Regions from separate parts of the Rhizobium sp. RCC_161_2 genome, predicted to be linked through region 1. Evidence: predicted binding sites of a transcription regulator. Region 1 holds the regulator's gene; each other region holds the start of a gene.

Region 1 (4,906 bases):
TCAGCCATGATCTGGCAGGGATGCGTGTCGTCGGTCAGCGCATTGATGACCGGCACGGTCGCGTGTTCGGCCAGCTCCAGCAGCCGCGAATGCTCGGTCGTGCGGATCATGATGGCGTCGACATAACGCGACAGCACCTTGGCCGTATCGCCGATCGTCTCGGCGCGGCCGAGCTGCATCTCGGTTCCGGACAGGAACAGCGTCTCGCCGCCGAGCTGGCGCATGCCGACATCGAAGGAGACGCGGGTGCGGGTGGATGGCTTCTCGAAAATCATCGCCAGCATCTTGCCGGCCAGCGGCTTGTCGGCCGTGCCGGCCTTCAGCGCCCGCTTTCGCACGATGGCATCATCGATGATGCTGCGCAGATCGGCAGCCGCGACGGCCGAGAGATCGAGAAAGTGTTTCGGAGAAGCCATGTCCCTACCTGTACTCTAGAAAACAACAACGCCCGCGCGGGGCAAAACGCCCCAATCAACGGGCGCTGGATTTAGGCCGACTTTTTGACGCGGGTCGCGCGCACGGATTCTGCAGCGCGTTCGATGCGGGCAATGCCTTCGCGTGCTTCCTCGGCGGTCACCACCAGCGGCGGCAGCAGACGGATGACGTTATCGCCGGCCGGCACGCCGAGAAGATGCTCGGCGCGGATGGCCTGCAGCAGCTCCACCTGTGGAATGGCGGCCTTGATGCCCAGCATCAGGCCCTCGCCGCGGACATCCTCGATGATATCGGGGAAACGATCCTGAAGCGAGGCGAGGCCCTGACGGAACACCAGGGCGATGTCGCGCACATGTTCGAGGAAGCCGTCTGCCAGCACGATATCGAGCACGGCATTGCCGACTGCCATGGCGAGCGGATTGCCGCCATAGGTCGAGCCATGCGTACCGGCCTTCATGCCCGAAGCGGCTTCCGCCGTCGCAAGGCAAGCGCCGAGCGGGAAGCCGCCGCCGATACCCTTCGCCACGGCCATGATGTCGGGCGTGACGCCGGACCATTCATGGGCAAACAGCTTGCCGGTACGGCCGACGCCGCACTGGACCTCGTCAAGGATCAGAAGAAGGCCATGCTCATCGCAGATCTGGCGCAAGCCGCGCAGGAATTCGTTGGTCGCAGGGCGGATGCCACCCTCGCCCTGCACGGGCTCGATAAGAATCCCGGCCGTCGCATCGGTGACAGCGGCACGCACGGCGTCGAGATCGCCGAACGGCACCTGGTCGAAGCCCGGCGCCTTGGGGCCGAAACCTTCGAGATACTTCTCCTGTCCGCCGGCGGCGATCGTCGCGATCGTGCGGCCGTGGAAAGCGCCTTCGAAGGTGATGATATGGAATTTCTCGGGATGGCCCTTGGAGAACTGGTACCGCCGCGCCGTCTTGATCGCGCATTCCAGTGCCTCGGCACCGGAATTGGTGAAGAACACCTTGTCGGCAAAGGTGGCTTCCGTCAGGCGCTTCGACAGCTTCTCCTGGCCCGGCACCTCATAGAGGTTCGACAGGTGCCAGACCTTGTCGGCCTGCGCCTTCAGTTCCGCAACCAGATGGGGATGCGCATGACCGAGCGAATTCACCGCGACGCCTGCGGCGAAATCGAGATAGCGCTCGCCTGTCTCCGTGAACAGCCATACGCCCTCTCCTCGCTCAAACCGCAGCGGGGCACGCATATAGGTGTCATAAAGCGGCGCGGTTTCAGCCATGGCCCGTATCTCCTCGATCACAACCTTTAGGGCCAATCGTTTCCTTCAAGTGAAACGGGCCCGGAAAAATCAAAAATGCCGCCTTGCGGCGGCTGAGGCACTATTGATGTTTTGCACCGCAATGTCAACAAAACAGGCGATTTAGCAGGCGCGGCAGAGCACCTCTGAACGAGAGGTATGCCTTCAATTGCTAATATTGCAAAAATGCCACGCCTAGACAAGCAAGTTGGGGAAAACCCCGAAATCGATTCCCCAGGAATCATGCGACTCTTGTCACGGAGTCAGCCTCACACTAGGTTAAATCTCAATTACTAGACTGCATGCGGCGGGAACTAGTCACCACAATTTTTTAAGCGTTTCGGGCCTCGACCCCATCTGAGGCAATGGTGAAGGATTCTGCCATCGGAAACGCGACAGCGGAGACAGGGCATGAATTGGACAGACGAACGCGTCGAGAAGCTGAAGAAGCTGTGGTCCGAGGGTTTGAGCGCGAGCCAGATCGCGGCGCAGCTTGGTGGCGTCAGTCGTAACGCCGTCATCGGCAAGGTACATCGCTTGAGCCTGCCGGGCCGAGCGAAGGCCGGTGGCACGGCGACGGCGGCCCGAGCGCAGAAGCGCAACACTTCGGCGCCACGCGCACCGAACTACGCCTCGCGCGTTGCAACCCGCACGGTTACCCGTCAGCAGGGCGCAACGATGCTCAAGGAAGAAGTCGAGATCGATACGGTCAACGAGATCGAATATCGTCCGGCAGCCAATGTGGTCGTTCCGATTTCGCGACGCCTCGGCCTGACGGAACTCACCGAACGTACCTGCAAGTGGCCGGTCGGCGATCCTCTGAAGGATGATTTCCACTTCTGCGGTAATGACAGCCCGGATGCATCGCCCTATTGCGGCTACCATCAGCGCCTGGCCTATCAGCCGGTGCATGAGCGCCGGCGGCCGGCGGCTCAGCCACGCGGCTGAGATGCGCCATAGCTGAAGAAAAGAAACGGGCCGAAAGGCCCGTTTTCTGTTTCCGCCGCTATGTTGGGTGACTGACCGGTTTCCCGCTCAGGCCTCCATGGAATAACCCGCGCCGCGAACGGTGCGGATGACATCCTGCATATTGGAGAAGTTCAGCGCCTTGCGCAGACGTCCGACATGGACATCGACAGTGCGTTCGTCGACATAGATGTCATGCCCCCAGACACCGTCGAGGAGTTGCGATCGCGAGAAGACACGGCTCGGCGAGGACATCAGGAACTCCAGCAGGCGGAATTCGGTCGGCCCCAGCCGCACTTCGCGGCTCTTGCGGTGAACGCGATGGGTCTCGCGGTCCAGTTCGATATCGCCACAGCGCAGCACCGTGGAGAGAACCTCCGGACGGGCACGGCGCAGCATCGCCTTGACGCGGGCCATCAGTTCCGGCGTCGAGAACGGCTTGACGACATAATCGTCCGCACCGGTGGAAAGGCCGCGCACGCGCTCGCTTTCCTCGCCGCGGGCGGTGAGCATGATGATCGGCAGGCGCTCCGTCTCCGGCCGCATGCGCAGCCGGCGGCAGAGCTCGATGCCGGACACGCCGGGGAGCATCCAGTCAAGGATCAGAAGATCGGGAATGCGCTCCTGGAGGCGAAGCTCGGCTTCGTCGCCTCTCAGGATCGTGTCGACCTCGAAGCCTTCGGCCTCGAGATTATAGCGCAGCAGAACGCTGAGCGCTTCTTCGTCTTCTACAACAGCAACTCTCGGAACCATACGTCTCTGGTCTCCTTCTTTGGCGTCTGGATTATTCCGTCACCGCACCGACGGTGTTGGCGGTATCGTCTTTCGGGCGCTCGCCTTCGGGCTGGCTGCCGGTTGCCATGTAATAGATCGTCTCAGCGATGTTGGTGGCATGGTCGCCGATACGCTCGATGTTCTTGGCACAGAAGAGAAGATGCGTGCAGGTAGTGATATTGCGCGGATCTTCCATCATGTAGGTCAGCATCTCGCGGAAGAGCGAGGTGTACATCGCGTCGATTTCCTCGTCGCGCTCACGGATCGACACGGCCTTGTCGGGCGAACGGGTCGTGTAGACGTCGAGCACTTCCTTGAGCTGGCTAAGCGCCAGTTCGGAGAGATGTTCGATGCCACGGGCAAGTTTCCGTGGAACGCCGGTGCCCTGGACGGCGATGACGCGCTTGGCGGTGTTCTTGCCGAGGTCGCCGACACGCTCCAGATCGGAGGCGATGCGGATCGAGCCCATGATTTCGCGAAGGTCGGCGGCCATCGGCTGACGGCGAGCGATGGTGACGATCGCCTTATCGCCGACTTCGCGCTCGGCATGGTCGAGAACGACGTCGTCGGAGATGACCTTCTGAGCCAGAGCCGCGTCGCTGTTGACGAGCGCGCGTACGCTATCGCTGACCATCTGCTCGGCCAGGCCGCCCATTTCGGCAATGCGGCGCGTCAGGAACTTCAGGTCTTCGTCATAGGCTGAGAGAATGTGAGTGGAGACCATTTTTCTATCCTCAAGGTGAACTGTGTGAAAGGAGCCGCGCGCCTGCCATCATCAACCAAAACGGCCCATGATGTAATCCTGCGTGCGGAAATCGTCGGGATTGGTGAACATCTTATCGGTATCGTTCTCCTCGACCAAATGGCCGAGGTGAAACATTGCGGTGCGCTGCGAGACGCGGGCCGCCTGCTGCATGGAATGCGTCACGATGACGATCGTGAAATTTTCCCTGATCTCGTGAATCAGTTCCTCGACCTTAGCCGTGGCGATGGGATCGAGCGCCGAGCACGGCTCGTCCATGAGAATGACCTCCGGGCTGACGGCAACGGCGCGGGCAATGCAGAGACGCTGCTGCTGGCCGCCGGACAGGCTGGTGCCGGCTTCCTGCAATCGATCCTTGACCTCGCCCCAGAGGCCGGCCTTCTGCAGGCTGGTTTCGACGATATGGTCGAGATCGGACTTGGAGCGGTGCAGCCCGTGAATACGCGGGCCGTAGGCCACGTTCTCATAGATCGACTTCGGGAAGGGATTGGGCTTCTGGAACACCATGCCGACGCGGGCGCGCAATTCCACGACATCGATGGCGGTGTCATAGACATCCTGATCGTCGAGCGTGATCTTGCCGGTGACGCGGCAGGTGTCGATCGTGTCGTTCATGCGGTTGAGGCAGCGCAGGAAGGTGGACTTGCCGCAACCGGAAGGGCCGATCAGCGCGGTGACCGTATTGGCACGGATGTTCA
Region 2 (4,906 bases), on a different contig from region 1:
TTCTGGTCGGCGGACAGCTCCGACAATATCTCGATCATGGCCGGGCTGTTCGATCAACCGAGTGATCTAAAGCTGAGCTACCATATTTATTGCGCCGACAAGGGCGATTTCTACGAGATCGGCGATGGGTTGCCACAATATCGGCAAGGGCGGCCAGGGTTGTTGACGGCGGGGCCGTCAGGCTGATCAGCTCCCATTCTTCTCTGCCACGAGCTTGCTCAGTTTCGCGACTTCTTCCCGCACCGCCACGAGTTCTGTCAGTACCTGCAGGTCTATCTTTTGGTGCAACGACAGGACTTCGAGTTCGGCCTTGAGATTGACTTCGTAGTCCTTGGCGGCCTCGAAGCGGTCACGCTCGGTCTGGCGGTTCTGTGACATCATGATGATCGGGGCCTGGATGGCGGCGATCATGGAGAGGACGAGGTTGAGGAAGATGAAGGGGTAGGGATCGAAGGCGCGGGTGAGGAGGACGATGGTGTTGACGATGCACCAGAAGACCAGGAACAGCAGGAAGCAGATGATGAAGGACCAGGAGCCGCCGACGCGGGCGATGCCGTCCGCGAGGCGTTCGCCATAAGAGGCTTTGGCGGAGAAGGCAGCATTGATGTCGGTGGAAACGATCTTGCGCTCATGTGCCTTCTTGAGCACGCGCTTTTCGACCTCGCCCAACTCCTCGGCCGTCTTGTCGAAATGCTGATGAACGAAATTGGGCAGATTATACATGGGAACACTCCAAGGACTCGATCGCCTTTGAGTGCCAAGTATTCGACTGGCCGATGGAAATGCAACGTGAAAAGGGTCGCAGCCTAGCTGCCCTGGTTGACCAGCCAGGCGTGCGACGGGAAGAAGCGGTCGAGCCCGTATTCTCGTCCGAACATCATGTCATGCTGCAAATAGCGGTAGTCGCGCATTATGGGATCGAGATCCTGCTCGTTGCGAGACCAGTCCGGAAAGGTCTGGTTGTCGCGCGTCGCGAGCTGATAGCGATCGACGATGTTGTACTTCTTCTGCACCCGGCCGAGAAAACCGGTGTAGAACGGGTGTTCGTAGCCGGCGGTCTTGAGGATGTGATAGGGCAGCTGCGACGGGCTGATCGTGCCGACATCCTTGCGCACCCCCTTCCTGCTTGACCAGATGACCAGCGGCGTTTCGTGCTCCCGCTTCATGACGTCGAGCGGCGCCTTTCTGGATGCCACCTGTTCGGGCATGTAGCCGGTGTTCGGATAGACGCTGCCGAGCGGCGGCAGATGATCGCCCCAGAGAACGATGATCGTTTCGCGGTCGCGCTTGGCGGCCCAGTCCATCAGCATTTTCAGGCTTTGATCGGATTCGCGCACGCCCTGCGCATAGGTCGCGAGCGTATCGCGGTCGGCGTCCGTCAGGTCTCCCTTGATGTCGACGGTGTTCTGCGCATAGCGGTTCGGTTCATAGGGACCATGGCCCTGCAGGGTGACGGCGAAAAAGAAGAACGGCCGATCCATTTCGTCGCCCTCGTGCATGATCTCTTTCATCAGCGAGTCGTCCGAGGCGAAAATGCCGCGCTTTTCCATGGGCGGCATGGTGTCTTCCGTGTGGAACTCCTCAAAGCCGAAGGCCGTGTAGACTTCGTTACGATTCCAGAACCAGCCGCTGAAAGGATGAAGCGCGCGCGCTGCATAACCTTGGCCACGGAAGAAGGTGGCGAGCGACGGCATCGGTTTGCGGACATATTGCTGGTAGGGAATGCTGCCATAGGGCAGGAAGGCGTTGGAGAAGCCGGTCAGGGCCTCGAACTCGACATTCGCGGTCATGCCGCCGAACTCCGGCGAGAAGACATGCCCGGATTGCGCCGCGCGAATGGTCGGCATCGGGTCCGGTGTGAAGGTCAGTTTGGAAAGCCGGGTCGGATCCCAGAAGGATTCGCTCATCAGCATGATGACGTCAGGCTTCTGGCGCGGAGCTGAGAGATAACCGTAATTGCGGGCCGGTATCGCGTCCATCGCATCCGGCCCATAACCCGCCGGCACTTTGACGTCTGCCATCGGCAGGTTCAGCGAGAAGGCGATGATGAAGCCGTTGTAGCTGTAATTTTCCTTCTGATCCCAGACGATGGGGATGATACGCAATTTCTCGCGAATGAATGAATATTGGGTCGCGTCCATCTGTGAGACGAAGAGGGCCGCAAGGGGCATACAGATGGAGAGCCGCGCGACCCTGGCATGGCGCGAAAGCGTCGCGGCATGCCGCCAGGCATAGCGCCAGAGAAGTGCGAGGGCGGCGACCAGGGCAATGATGCCGAAAGCGAGCGCGATGGCGGTCCATGGCCGTTCGCGCACCATCACCGGCATGAGCTCCATGATCTGGCGCGCAAACAGGAAATCCGAGGGATACAGCGGATCGGAGAGATAGTGCTGCTTCTGGTTGGAGAGGAAGGCCGGGATGAGGACTAGAGGTGCGACCACCAATATCGACTGATGGGCGCGGCCGAACAGAGCATCGAGCACGAGCATCAGCAGCATGACGATGCCGACGGTGGTGAAGGCGGGCTGATTGGCTGAAAGAAAATAGGCCGGGATATCCGTCAGTTCGCCGCGCGCGACCCACTCGACCGCGATGACGATCAGCAGCGAAGACAGGAAGGTCAGTAGAAGGCTGAGAAGCTGGCGGAGAGCCGCCGATTGCTGTCTCGCCGTGCCAAGCTTTTGCAGAATGGCGGGCTTGCCTGCCAATGCGGAACTGGATACCGGGGCGACCACCGATCTCTCCGTATGTTATAAATGTTTCACAGAAGTGTCACTCCTTTGTCATGAATACCGGATGAACCGCAAGGCTTGCTTAGTACTTTTCCGGTGGCAAAATACCGCTTGTGCGAGTGCCGCCCTCTTTCGCACGCGAAGACAGCCAAAGGCTGTTGCGGAACGGGGACGCCGTCGTTAAATATATGGCATGACAGAACAAAGCCCCATCACCCAGACGATCCGCATCGCTGTCGCGCAGCTCAATCCGACGGTCGGCGATGTCTCCCGCAACCTTGCAAAGGCGCGTGAAGCCCGGGCCGAGGCGGCGCGCGAGGGCGCACAGCTTGTCCTGTTCACGGAGCTGTTCATCTCCGGCTATCCGCCGGAGGATCTGGTGCTGAAGCCGGCCTTCATCCGCGCGTGTCAGAAGGCCGTGGACAGTCTTGCCGCTGATACCGCCGATGGCGGACCGGGTGTCATCATCGGCTTTCCGCGACAGGATGAGACGGGGCGTTACAATTCTGTTGCTGTGATTGACGGCGGCAAAGTTATCTTCGTCAGGGACAAGGTCGATCTGCCAAACTATGGCGAGTTCGACGAAAAGCGCGTCTTTGATGAGGGGACTATCGCCGGACCGGTTAATTTTCGAGGCGTGCGGATTGGTATCCCGATTTGCGAAGAGATTTGGAACGATCTCGGCATCTGCGAAACGCTGGCCGAAAGCGGCGCGGAAATTCTTTTGGTTCCAAACGGCTCACCTTACTATCGCGGCAAGGTCGATGTTCGTTATCAGGTCGTGCTCCGCCAGGTGATCGAGTCGGGCTTGCCGCTCGTCTTTGCAGCTCAGGTCGGTGGCCAGGACGAGTATGTTTTCGACGGCGCGAGCTTTGCTTTCAACGCCGACAGAACACTGGCTTTCCAGATGAGCCAGTTCGAGACCGCGCTCGCGGTGACGACCTGGAAAAAGAACGGCGACGGCTGGCATTGCAGCGAAGGTCCCATGGCCCATATCCCGGAAGGCGAGGAGGCTGATTATCGCGCCTGCCTGCTGGGCTTCCGCGACTATGTGAACAAGAATGGCTTCAAATCGGTCGTGCTCGGCCTGTCGGGCGGTATCGATTCGGCCATCTGCGCTGCGATCGCCGTCGATGCGCTCGGCGAGGAGCGGGTGCGTACCGTGATGCTGCCTTACCGCTATACGTCGGAGGATTCGCTGAAGGATGCCGCCGATTGTGCCAAGGCGCTCGGCTGCCGCTACGACATCGTGCCGATCGAGGAACCGGTGACGGGCTTCAACGCCGCGCTGGCCGATCTGTTCGAAGGCACCGAGAGCGGCATCACCGAGGAAAACCTGCAAAGCCGTGCTCGTGGCACTATCCTGATGGCGATCTCCAACAAGTTCGGCTCGATGGTGGTCACCACCGGCAACAAGTCGGAAATGTCGGTCGGCTATGCCACGCTTTATGGCGATATGAACGGCGGCTTCAACCCGATCAAGGACCTCTACAAGATGCAGGTCTATGCGCTATCGCGCTGGCGCAACCTGCATGTGCCGCCCGGCGCGCTCGGCCCATCGGGCGAGGTGATCCCTTACAACATTATCGACAAGGCGCCGTCGGCCGAACTCCGGCCGAACCAGACAGACCAGGATTCGCTGCCGCCCTATCCGGTGCTCGACGATATCCTCGAATGCCTGGTGGAGAAGGAGATGGCGGTGGAGGAGATCGTCGCGCGCGGGCACGATATTGCGACAGTTCACCGGATCGAACATCTGCTTTATCTCGCTGAATACAAGCGCCGGCAGTCGGCGCCGGGCGTGAGGATCACCACGAAGAATTTCGGCCGCGACCGGCGCTATCCGATCACCAACCGGTTCCGCGATCGTTGATCGTAACGCCATCCGGCGAGTGGAGAAGCAATGCGCAGTTCGGTCGAGATCTACAATATTCGCACCGGTGAGAACCGGATCGTCTGGCAGACGGACACATTGATCGAGGCGCCGAATTTCGCGCCGGATGGGCGCTATCTGCTGCTGAACGCCGATGGACTGCTTTACCGGATTGCCCTCGACGGCAAAGCCGAGCCCGTTCAGGTCGATACCGATTTTGCGACGCTCTGCAACAACGATCACGGCATTTCGCCGGATGGCTCGCTGATCGCCATTTCCGACAAGACCCAGCATGGCAAGT
Region 3 (4,906 bases), on a different contig from region 1:
GGTTTGCGGCGGCGGCATCGGCCTTGACGACGGCTTGCGCGGTCAGCGGCCCGGCGACGACTGCCGGCGTATTGGCAAGCGCCACTCCGGACGCCTCGGTCATGGGGGCTGCTTCCGCTGCCTCGTCTGCGGCACTTTCTCCAATCGAGAAGGATGGCGTCGACATCTTGTAGGCGAGGCTCGGCACGGTTCGGACGCCCGACTGGTCGAAATGCGGGCCGCCAAGCTGCACAGCCAATCCATTGGCCGGCGCATAGTGATTGTTCGGATCATGGCAGGTGGAACAGGACATCTGTCCGCTGCCGGATAGCGAGGGGTCGTAGAACAGCTTCTTGCCGAGTTGGGCAACGGCGCTCAGCGGCACCGTATCCTCATAGGTATTCGTGGCCACGGAAGCATCGGGAGCAGATTGATTTGCCATGCCGATACTTGCCCCCGCGAGCGAGACGCCCGCGAGTGCGATGAGCGGCAGGAGACGGTGATTGATTTTTAGAGACATCGCCGTCTCCCTTCTTCCGCTTAGGATGCGCTATTGCCGGTCTTCGGATCGAGGATCAGCTTCTGCGTATCGCCCTTCGACCAGTCGAACATGGCGTTCAGCGAGCCGGAGATGGCATCGAACGAGCCGCCGCCGAGGCGTGCGCCGCCCATCCAGTTATCTTCGATGAAGCGCATGACGGAGGTCTGGTCGGTCAGTGTGTGGTCGACGAAATTGACCTTGGCGTAGGGCGAGATGACCAGCAGCGGCTGGCGCGTGCCATAGCCGCAGCGGCCCTGGGCGGGCTGGCCGTTGACGCCCGGCAGCGGCGTGCCGGTGGAGCAGCTGTCGCCGCTGAGCACGTCATAGCCCTTGACGCCGAGCTTTGACGGATTGACGACGGCGTGGGCATGGTCATACCAGCCGTCTGAATCGTCGTAGAGGAGGATAATGGCGGTGTCCTTCCAGTCCGGCGAATTCTGGACGGTGTTGACGACCTGGGTCACGAATTCCTGCTCGTCGAGCGGATCGGAATAGCCGGCATGGCCGTCCTGATAGGCGGGTGCCTTCAGGAAGCTGATGGTCGGCATGCTGCCGTTCTTCAGCGCGGCATAGAAGTCTGTCACGTCATACTGATGATTGGCGGCATCGGTGGTGCCGATCGCTGCGACCGAGGACGGACGTGCATGCATCGGGTTGGCCGTCGAGGCATAGTATTGAAATGGCTGGTGATGCGGAATGTAGTCGCCGTAGTTGACCTGGGTGACGGGCGAGGTCGTGGCGCGCTTGCAGCCGGTCGTGCCGTCGGCATTGGTCTGGGTCAGGTCGAAGCCGCCTTCGAAGAAGCCCCAGGTGATCTTGTGCTCGTTCAGCATGTCGCCGATGTTCTTGCCGTACATCAGCGCGGTCTGGCCGACGGAACAGACGTCGCCGGTCGGGTCGAAGTCGCTGATGGCCGTCCAGCCGCCATTGCCGTCGGGAACGATGCGGCCCTTGGAATAAGTGCCGTCCTTCTCCAGCGTATAGCCGGGCGGCAGGATGACGCCGTTGGTCTGGCCGGAGATGAGGTTCAGCGCGCCGGGGGTCGACGGGCCGAAATTTGTGGAGAAGGAATTGTCGTTCAGCGCGTAGTGCTGGGCGTAGTTCCACATGGCGGTGACGGTGTTGCCGTCATAATAGCCCATGACCTGGCCCTTGGTGCCGAATGCGCCGGCCGCACCCTTGGTGCCCCTGCCGGTATTGGCGGGGAAGAGATCCATGGCGAAGTTGTTGTAGGCGGCCTGCTCGGCGGTATAGCCATGGTTCTGCGACTGCGTGGCCGCCTGGGTGCGGTCGAGGCGGAACGGGGCTGCGGCATCTGCGCCGTTGGCTGCGTTGGTCTTGTTCGGGTTGTTGTCGAGAAGACCGGCATTGGCGAGCGTATTGATATCGGCCGGTGTATTGTCGGCCGCCTTGAATTCCGGCTCGCCGGCGACGTTTGCGGCCTTGGGGTAGGTCGCGAAATAATGGTCGAAGGAGACGTTTTCCTGGAAGATGACGACCAGGTGCTTGATCGGCGTGGCGGTATTCATTGCCGGCGCCACGTCGGCGGCGCCAGCGGCGGAACAGAGCGAAACAAGGGCAAGCGCGCTGCCGGCTGCAAGGGCGGCGCGACGCGAAAGACGGGTCATGGTGATATCCTCTCAAGTGGGGGCATTGCTCCAGCGCTTTTGCGCCGCGCCGGAACAGAGGGAACCATGCCGGGCTATCAACGGTATGTGACAGTTCCGTGAAGGGGTGTCTTGGGAGAGGCTATCGCGGCTAAGATGGGCATAGCCAAGCGATTGATTTTACTGGAATGATGGAGCGGATCGGACACCGGTAAGGCATAAAGCCGTGACGGTGCTACGTTATGTCACGGCTGACATTGGAGTGTTCCACCCGCCCCCGCCCTTCGAGGGTCGCTTTGCTCCCACCTCAGGGTGAGGGCTAATTTCTGGGGCTTAACCGCTGCAAGGGTTCAATCGTTCGGTATCTGTTTTTCCGTGGCGAGGGATCTACTCCACCTCATCCTGAGGTGCGCAGCGCCCTGAGTCTGTCGAAGGGGACGGAGCCTCGAAGGACGAGGCCGCCACGGTACCCCATCGATGGGAGGCTAGATATTCTGATCCATCGTTTCCGCCGGGATCTCGTCTGCGGGATGGATGCGGACAACCGTGGCCGGGACGCCGGCGACGGTGCAGTGGGGCGGCACCGGTTTCACGACGACGCTGCCTGCCGCCACCTTGCTGAAGGCGCCGACTTCGATATTGCCGAGGATCTTTGCTCCGGCGCCGATCATCACGCCATGGCGGATCTTCGGATGCCGGTCGCCGGTTTCCTTGCCGGTGCCGCCGAGCGTGACGTTCTGCAGGATCGAGACTTCGTCCTCAATGACGGCGGTTTCGCCAATGACGATGCCGGAGCCGTGGTCGAGCATGATGGACGAGCCGATCTTTGCCGCCGGATGGATGTCCGGGCCGAAGACCAGCGAGGCCAGGTTGGACAGCCAGCTGGCGATTTCCGGCCGGCCTTCCGTCCAGAGCGCATGGGCGATGCGATGGGTCTGCAGAGCGTGGAAGCCCTTGAGGTTCAGAAGCGCATGCAGATAGGTGGTGCAGGCGGGATCGCGGGTCCGCACGGCAACGAGGTCAGCCTCCGTCGCCGGTAGGATCTCGGGGTGGCGCGTCAGCACATCCTGGAAGAGGGCGAAGAGGTCGCGAGTCTCGATCCCGGCAGTGGAGAGCCGGGCGACCAGGACATTTGCGAGGTTTTCGGCATCCGATTGCGTCGCGACGATCTGCGCTGCCAGCAATGGGCGAAGCGTCGGTTCGCGGCCGGCGAGGTCGATGGCCTCGTGGCGGATCACGTCCCAGACGCTGCCTGGTGTGGCAGGGGAATGTCCGGCAATTGCCGTACCTGTCTGGGACATGGTCCTGTCTTTCTCGTCAGGCGGAAATATCAACGACGCCGCAATCGCCGGCCTCGGAGGCAAAGGCGAGCAGCTTGCCGGATTTGCTCCAGCTCATCGAGGTGATCGCACCTTTACCCGGGCGGCGCAAGAGCGCCTCCTTGGCGTCGCCGATACGCACCGCCAGGATCATGCCGTCGACGAAGCCGATCGCCAGGATGTCTTCCGCCGGATGGAACTTGACCGAGGTTGCCATGATGTTGGCGCGGGTGCCGAGCTCCTGCGGCGCCTTGCCCATCGGGCCGTCCTTGCTTTGGAAGGGCCAGACGATCGCCGCCGGGGCGCCGGACGAGGCGAGCCACTTGCCCTTGGCGGACCATGACAGCGACTTCACCTTGGCGGGATAGCCGGTCATACGCATGTGCCGTGCTTCGCCACCCGGCTTGCTGTCCAGCTTCCAGCCGTGCAGGGCGTTTTCCTGCATAGTGGTGACAACGAACTGGCCGTCCGGCGAGAAGGTGACGCCGGTATGGGCGCCCTTCCATTCCAGATTGATCGGCTGCGCGCTCATGCCGACCCAATGCAGGGAGACGCCATTATAGCGGGCGGCGGCGATGCGCAGGCCTTTGGGCGCGAAGGCGAGACCTTCGACGGTGCGCTCCTCGGTGAATTCCTTGGTCGAGCCATCGGCAAGCCGCACGAAGCTGCTTTTTCCGTAGGCGTAGGCGACCGCGCCTTGCGGGCCGGCGGCAAGCTGGGTGATCCATTTGCGCGGCGCTTCGGCAAGCACGGTCACGCCGCCATCGGCTGCGATGCGCAGGACCTTGCCATCCTCGCCGCCGGAGATCAGGCTGTCGCTATAGGGGTCGCGGATGCAGGTGAGCATGCCCTGATGGGCTTCGCTCACCTTTTCCCCGCCTTCCAGCCGATGGATCGTGCCGGCGGCGCTGGCGAAGATGGGGGTATCCCCTAAAAATTCGACGGCCAAAACGTGGCCGTCGATATCAAGCGGAGCGACAGTCGGCATCAGGCGGCTGCCTCGCAGGCCTTGAAGCTCTTTTCCAGCTTTTCGCGGTCGAGTTCACGGCCGATGAAGACCAGGCGGCTCTCATGCTTTTCACCGTCCTTCCAGGGGCGCTGATGGTCGCCTTCGATGATCATGTGCACACCCTGGACGACATAGCGCTCGGCGTCGCCTTTGAAGGCGATGATGCCCTTCAGGCGAAGAATCTTCGGGCCGTCGGTCTGGGTGACCTTCTGGATCCACGGGAAGAAGCGGTCCGGGTTCATCTCGCCGCCGCGCAGCGACACCGACTGCACCGTCACGTCATGGATGGGCGAGGGAGCGTGATGATGGTGGCCATGATCGTGATCATGGTGATCATGATGGTGATGGTGATGGTCATGATCGCAATCCGGGCCGCAGACATGATCGTCATGGCTCTGATCGAGGAAATGCGGATCGTTTTCCAGCGCGCGTTCGAGGTTGAAGGCACCCT
Region 4 (4,906 bases), on a different contig from region 1:
TGGGTATCCAGAACGCGGAACGCCTTGTCCTTGTTCTGCATGTAGCGGACGAGCCGGGCGAGCACCGCGTGCTTGAGCACATCGGCGAAATTGCCTGCGTGGTAGATATGCCGATAGTTCATTTTCGGTGAAGTCCGTATGAATTGTTGCGATGGGCGAGATTATGCCTTTTGGCCGGACATGGCTTGAAATATACAAATACGATGAACATTGCGACCCCCATTCCAGCCAAATCCAAGATAGGCCATACCGCCTGTCCCCATGACTGTCCCTCCACCTGCGCGCTGGAGATCGATCTGACCGAGGATGGCAAGGTCGGTCGGGTGCGCGGCGCAAGGGACCATTCCTATACGTCGGGCGTCATTTGCGCCAAGGTCGCTCGTTACGCCGAGCGGCTTTATCATCCCGATCGGCTGATGAAGCCGCTGCGCCGCGCTGGCGCCAAGGGCGAGGGACGCTGGCAGGAGCTCTCCTGGGACGACGCGCTGGACGAGATCGCCAATGCCTTCGTCAAGGCCGAGGCGAGAGACGGCAGCGAGGCGGTCTGGCCCTATTATTATGCCGGCACCATGGGCTTGGTGCAGCGCGACAGCATCAATCGCCTGCGCCATGCCAAGCGCTATTCCGGCTTCTTTTCCTCGATCTGCACCAACCCCGCCTGGACCGGCTTCACCATGGCGACGGGCACGCTGCGTGGCCCCGATCCTCACGAAATGGGCCGTACCGACTGCGTCGTCATCTGGGGCACCAATGCGGTCGCCACGCAAGTGAACGTGATGACCCATGCGGTGAAGTCGCGCAAGGAGCGCGGCGCCAAGATCGTCGTCATCGATATCTACGATAATCCGACGATGAAGCAGGCCGATCTGGCACTGATCGTCAAGCCGGGCACGGATGCGGCTCTCGCCTGCGCAGTCATGCACGTCGCCTTCCGCGACGGCTATGCCGACCGCGCCTATATGGCTCGATATGCCGATGATCCCGTTGGTCTCGAAGCGCATTTGCAGACGAAGACGCCGGAATGGGCGGCTGCTATCACCGGCCTGTCGGTCGATGAGATCGAAGCATTCGCCAGGCTCGTCGGCACCACGAAGAAATCCTATTTCCGCCTCGGTTACGGCTTCACCCGCCAGCGCAACGGTGCCGTGGCCATGCATGCGGCGGCGTCGATCGCCACCGTGCTCGGCTCCTGGCAATATGAGGGCGGCGGTGCCTTCCATTCCAACAGCGATATCTTCCGCATCGATGGCAGCGAGCTGACGGGTCGGTCGATGCTGGATCAGGATATCCGCATGATCGACCAGTCGCAGATCGGTCGGGCGCTCACCGGCGATGCCGTGGCGCTGCGCCATCGCGGGCCGGTGACGGCCATGCTGATCCAGAACACCAATCCGGTGAACATTGCGCCGGAACAGCGGCTGGTGAAGCGCGGTTTTGCCCGCAACGACCTCTTCGTCGCCGTGCACGAACAATTCATGACCGATACCGCCGAGATGGCCGATATCGTCATTCCCGCCACCATGTTCGTTGAGCATGACGATATCTACCGCGCCGGCGGCCAGAACCACATCCTGCTCGGCCCCAAGCTGGTCGAGCCGCCTTCGACCGTGCGCAGCAATCTCTTCGTCATCGAGGAACTGGCCAAGCGTCTCGGCGTCGCCGATCGTCCCGGCTTCGGTTTTTCCGCACGCGAAATGGTGGACCGTATCCTGTCGGATAGTGGCCTGCCGGATTACGATTATTTCCTCGAGCACAAATGGTTCGACCGTCAGCCGGCTTTCGAGGAGGCGCATTTCCTCAACGGTTTTGCCCATCCCGACGGCAAGTTCCGTTTCCGTCCGGACTGGGTCAACCAGCCTGCGCCGAATCGCCCGCCGGAAGCCGTTGGCTTGCTCGGCCCGCACATTGAGCTGCCGGAATTTCCCGATCAGGTCGATGTCATCGAAGTCGCCGATCCCGATCATCCCTTCCGGCTTGCGACTTCGCCGGCACGCAACTTCCTGAATTCGAGCTTTGCGGAAACCAAGACCTCGCGCCAGAAGGAAGGTCGCCCGGAGGTGATGATCAATCCGGCGGACGCCGCAGCACTTGACGTCATTGATGGCGATCTCGTCCAGATCGGCAATATCCGGGGCGACATCCGGCTCCATGCGCGCATCACGACGGAGGTAAAAGCCGGCGTATTGATCGCCGAGAGCCTGTGGCCGAACAAGGCGCATGTGGATGGCGAGGGTATCAATGTGCTCACCGGCGCCGATCCTGTCGCGCCCTATGGCGGCGCCGCCGTTCACGACAACAAGGTTTGGCTGCGCAAGGATGCGAGATGACGAAGTTCGAAAAGGCCAAGGTCGAGATCGTCAGCGAGAAGACGCTCTCGGATCAATGGACGCGGCTTAGCAACTACGACATCGACTACACGGATTCCAGCGGCGAGATGCACCGGCTGAAGCGCGAGATCTATCACCGCACGCCGGCCGCCTGCATTCTGCTCTACGATCCCAAGCGCGAGACGGTCATCCTCGTGCGGCAGTTCCGCCTGCCTGCCTATCTCACCGGTTTTCCCGCCTGGATGATCGAAGTGCCGGCCGGCTTGCTCGATGGCGATCATCCAGAAGAGGCGATCCGCCGCGAGGTGATGGAGGAAACCGGTTTCCGGGTCCGCGATATCAGGTTTCTTTTCAAGACATTTACCTCGCCGGGCGCGGTCACCGAAATCATCCATTTCTTCGCGGCCGTTGTCGACACCACCGATCGTATCGCCGATGGCGGTGGGCTTGCCGACGAGCATGAGGACATCGAGGTGCTCGAAGTCCGGCTGGCCGACACGGTGGCGATGATCGAAGCGGGCGAGATCTATGACGCCAAGACGGTCATGTTGCTGCAATGGGCGGCACTGAACAGGGCGAGCTTGGGATAGGCCGTTTGGAAGGGTGCAAGCACTGTCAAGATCAGTGCTGCGACCTTCATCACTGTGTCACGAATTGCGCCTATCGGGAGGCATTCGCCGGATAGGTCCGGACCATTGTCACAAAATCGAAACAATTGACGCTATTCCAGGAGAAAGCCGATGTGGCTCAGCAATTTCACGCTCGTTCTTCCCAATGAAGTCGTCGATCAGGGCTCCATTCGCATCGAGGACGGCGTGATCGCCGAAATCCGCGCCGAGCCGGTGGCGAATGCGACCTTTGATGGTGGTGGACGGTTGCTGATGCCGGGTTTTATCGATCTGCACGGCGATATGATCGAGCGCGAGATCGCACCGCGCCCGAATGCGACCATGCCGATCGATTTCGGTATCCACGAACTCGACAAGAAGCTTGCCGCCGCCGGTGTGACTACGGCTTACGCCGCCGTCTCCTTCGCCACGGAAAGCGTCTACGGCCATGTGCGCTCGCTGGAGACCACTTCGGCGGTGATTAAGGGCATCAACAGCCTGCGCGATCACCTGCTGATCGACCATCGCGTCCACGCCCGCTACGAGATCACCAATGTTGGCGCCGCGCCGACGCTGGAGCGGCTGCTGGAGGATGGCGTCGTCGACATGGTGTCACTGACTGACCACACGCCGGGGCAGGGGCAGTACAACAATATCGAGGCCTATATCCTCAGCATGTCCGAGCGCCGCTCGATGTCGCGGGAGGCGGCAGAGGACGTGGTCGCTCGCCGTATCGCCATGCGGCAGGATCCGGACATCGAACGCAAGTTGCGCGACATCGTCAGCCTGTCTCTGAAGCACAAGCTGTCGCTCGCATCGCATGACGACGACAGCGCCGAGAAGGTGGCCGAGATGCATGATCTCGGCGTCACGATCAGCGAATTCCCTGTGACGCTGCCGGCCGCTGAAGAAGCGCACCGTCGTGGCCTCTGGACGTTGATGGGTGCACCGAACGCGCTGCGCGGTCAGTCCATGTCGGGCAATCTGAGCGCGCTTGACGCTGCCCGTGCCGGCCTGCTCGGCATCATCGCCGCCGACTATCATCCGGCCGCTTTCGTACCGGCAATCTTCAAGATTGCCGAAGTTGCCAGCGGCGGACTGCCCGTAGCCGTTGCCATGGCGACGGCAAATGCCGCGCGCTCTGCCGGCCTGACGGACCGCGGCGAGATCGCTGTGGGGCAGAAGGCCGATCTGGTAGCTGTTGAGCATGGTGCGGTTCACCGCATTCGCGCCACCTTCCGCAACGGCCGCGTCGTCTATAGCGACGGCACGCTGCATCCATTGATGGCCATGGCTGCGTAAGGGGAAACCCGACTAGATCCGGCTGACGTCGCCAAGCAGGGACAGGATCTGCTGGCCGGCGGCAGCCGGTGCCTTTGCCGTGGCAATGGCCTTGCCGTTTTCCATCCGGACCTTGCCTTCCGCCAGCAGCCGTAGCGACTGTGGATAGAGCTGATGCTCGATCGTCAGCACGCGGGCGGCCAGCGCGTCGGCGGTGTCGTCGGTGAGCACCGGCACGGCCGCCTGGCCGACCACCGGACCCTCATCCATGCCTTCGGTGACGAAATGCACGGTGCAGCCGGCGATCCGCTGGCCGGCGTCGATGGCGCGCTGATGCGTGTGCAGGCCGGGGAAGAGCGGCAGCAGCGACGGATGGATGTTGATGATCCGGCCTTCATAGCTCTGGATGAAGCGGCCGGTGAGCAGGCGCATATAGCCGGCAAGGCAGATGATGTCGGGCGATAGCGCCGAGAGCTGCGCGAGGATGGCCTCCTCATGCGCGTCCTTGCTGGCAAAATCCTTGCGCATGAAGGCATAGGTGGCAATGCCCTCGGCGGCGGCCTTCGCCAGCCCGCCGGCATCCGCCTTGTCGGAAATTACGGCGACGATTTCCGCCGGATAATCTGAAGCCGCAGCCGCCCTGACCAGCGCCATCATGTTGGAGCCACTGCCCGAGATGAAGACGACGAC

The links. The regulator PhoB, encoded in region 1, activates phosphate uptake and scavenging genes when phosphate is short. The targets are predictions, from matches to a motif close to TGTCATNNANCTGTCAT.
Region 2: a site for PhoB is predicted at 2,771-2,787, ahead of AB6803_RS05620 (LTA synthase family protein). Genes of this name have one in related genera too.
Region 3: a site for PhoB is predicted at 2,236-2,252, ahead of AB6803_RS11040 (phospholipase C). Genes of this name have one in related genera too.
Region 4: a site for PhoB is predicted at 2,962-2,978, ahead of AB6803_RS13460 (alpha-D-ribose 1-methylphosphonate 5-triphosphate diphosphatase). Genes of this name have one in related genera too.

Annotation. Positions count from the first base shown of each region.
Region 1 covers NZ_JBFUPL010000005.1:61,785-66,690, forward strand. The annotation lists gene argF (ornithine carbamoyltransferase) at 1-416, opposite strand, end outside; gene AB6803_RS14725 (aspartate aminotransferase family protein) at 488-1,687, opposite strand; gene AB6803_RS14730 (GcrA family cell cycle regulator) at 2,117-2,653, shown strand; gene phoB (phosphate regulon transcriptional regulator PhoB) at 2,741-3,424, opposite strand; gene phoU (phosphate signaling complex protein PhoU) at 3,456-4,169, opposite strand; gene pstB (phosphate ABC transporter ATP-binding protein PstB) at 4,221-4,906, opposite strand, start outside.
Region 2 covers NZ_JBFUPL010000002.1:305,060-309,965, forward strand. The annotation lists gene AB6803_RS05610 (GFA family protein) at 1-186, shown strand, start outside; gene AB6803_RS05615 (DUF1003 domain-containing protein) at 187-723, opposite strand; gene AB6803_RS05620 (LTA synthase family protein) at 807-2,735, opposite strand; gene AB6803_RS05625 (NAD+ synthase) at 2,926-4,605, shown strand; gene AB6803_RS05630 (hypothetical protein) at 4,636-4,906, shown strand, end outside.
Region 3 covers NZ_JBFUPL010000003.1:663,660-668,565, reverse strand. The annotation lists gene AB6803_RS11045 (cytochrome-c peroxidase) at 1-499, opposite strand, end outside; gene AB6803_RS11040 (phospholipase C) at 520-2,148, opposite strand; gene cysE (serine O-acetyltransferase) at 2,613-3,428, opposite strand; gene AB6803_RS11030 (WD40 repeat domain-containing protein) at 3,445-4,434, opposite strand; gene AB6803_RS11025 (GTP-binding protein) at 4,434-4,906, opposite strand, start outside.
Region 4 covers NZ_JBFUPL010000004.1:351,374-356,279, forward strand. The annotation lists gene AB6803_RS13445 (23S rRNA (adenine(2030)-N(6))-methyltransferase RlmJ) at 1-122, opposite strand, end outside; gene AB6803_RS13450 (molybdopterin-dependent oxidoreductase) at 204-2,327, shown strand; gene AB6803_RS13455 (NUDIX domain-containing protein) at 2,324-2,917, shown strand; gene AB6803_RS13460 (alpha-D-ribose 1-methylphosphonate 5-triphosphate diphosphatase) at 3,068-4,237, shown strand; gene purN (phosphoribosylglycinamide formyltransferase) at 4,250-4,906, opposite strand, start outside.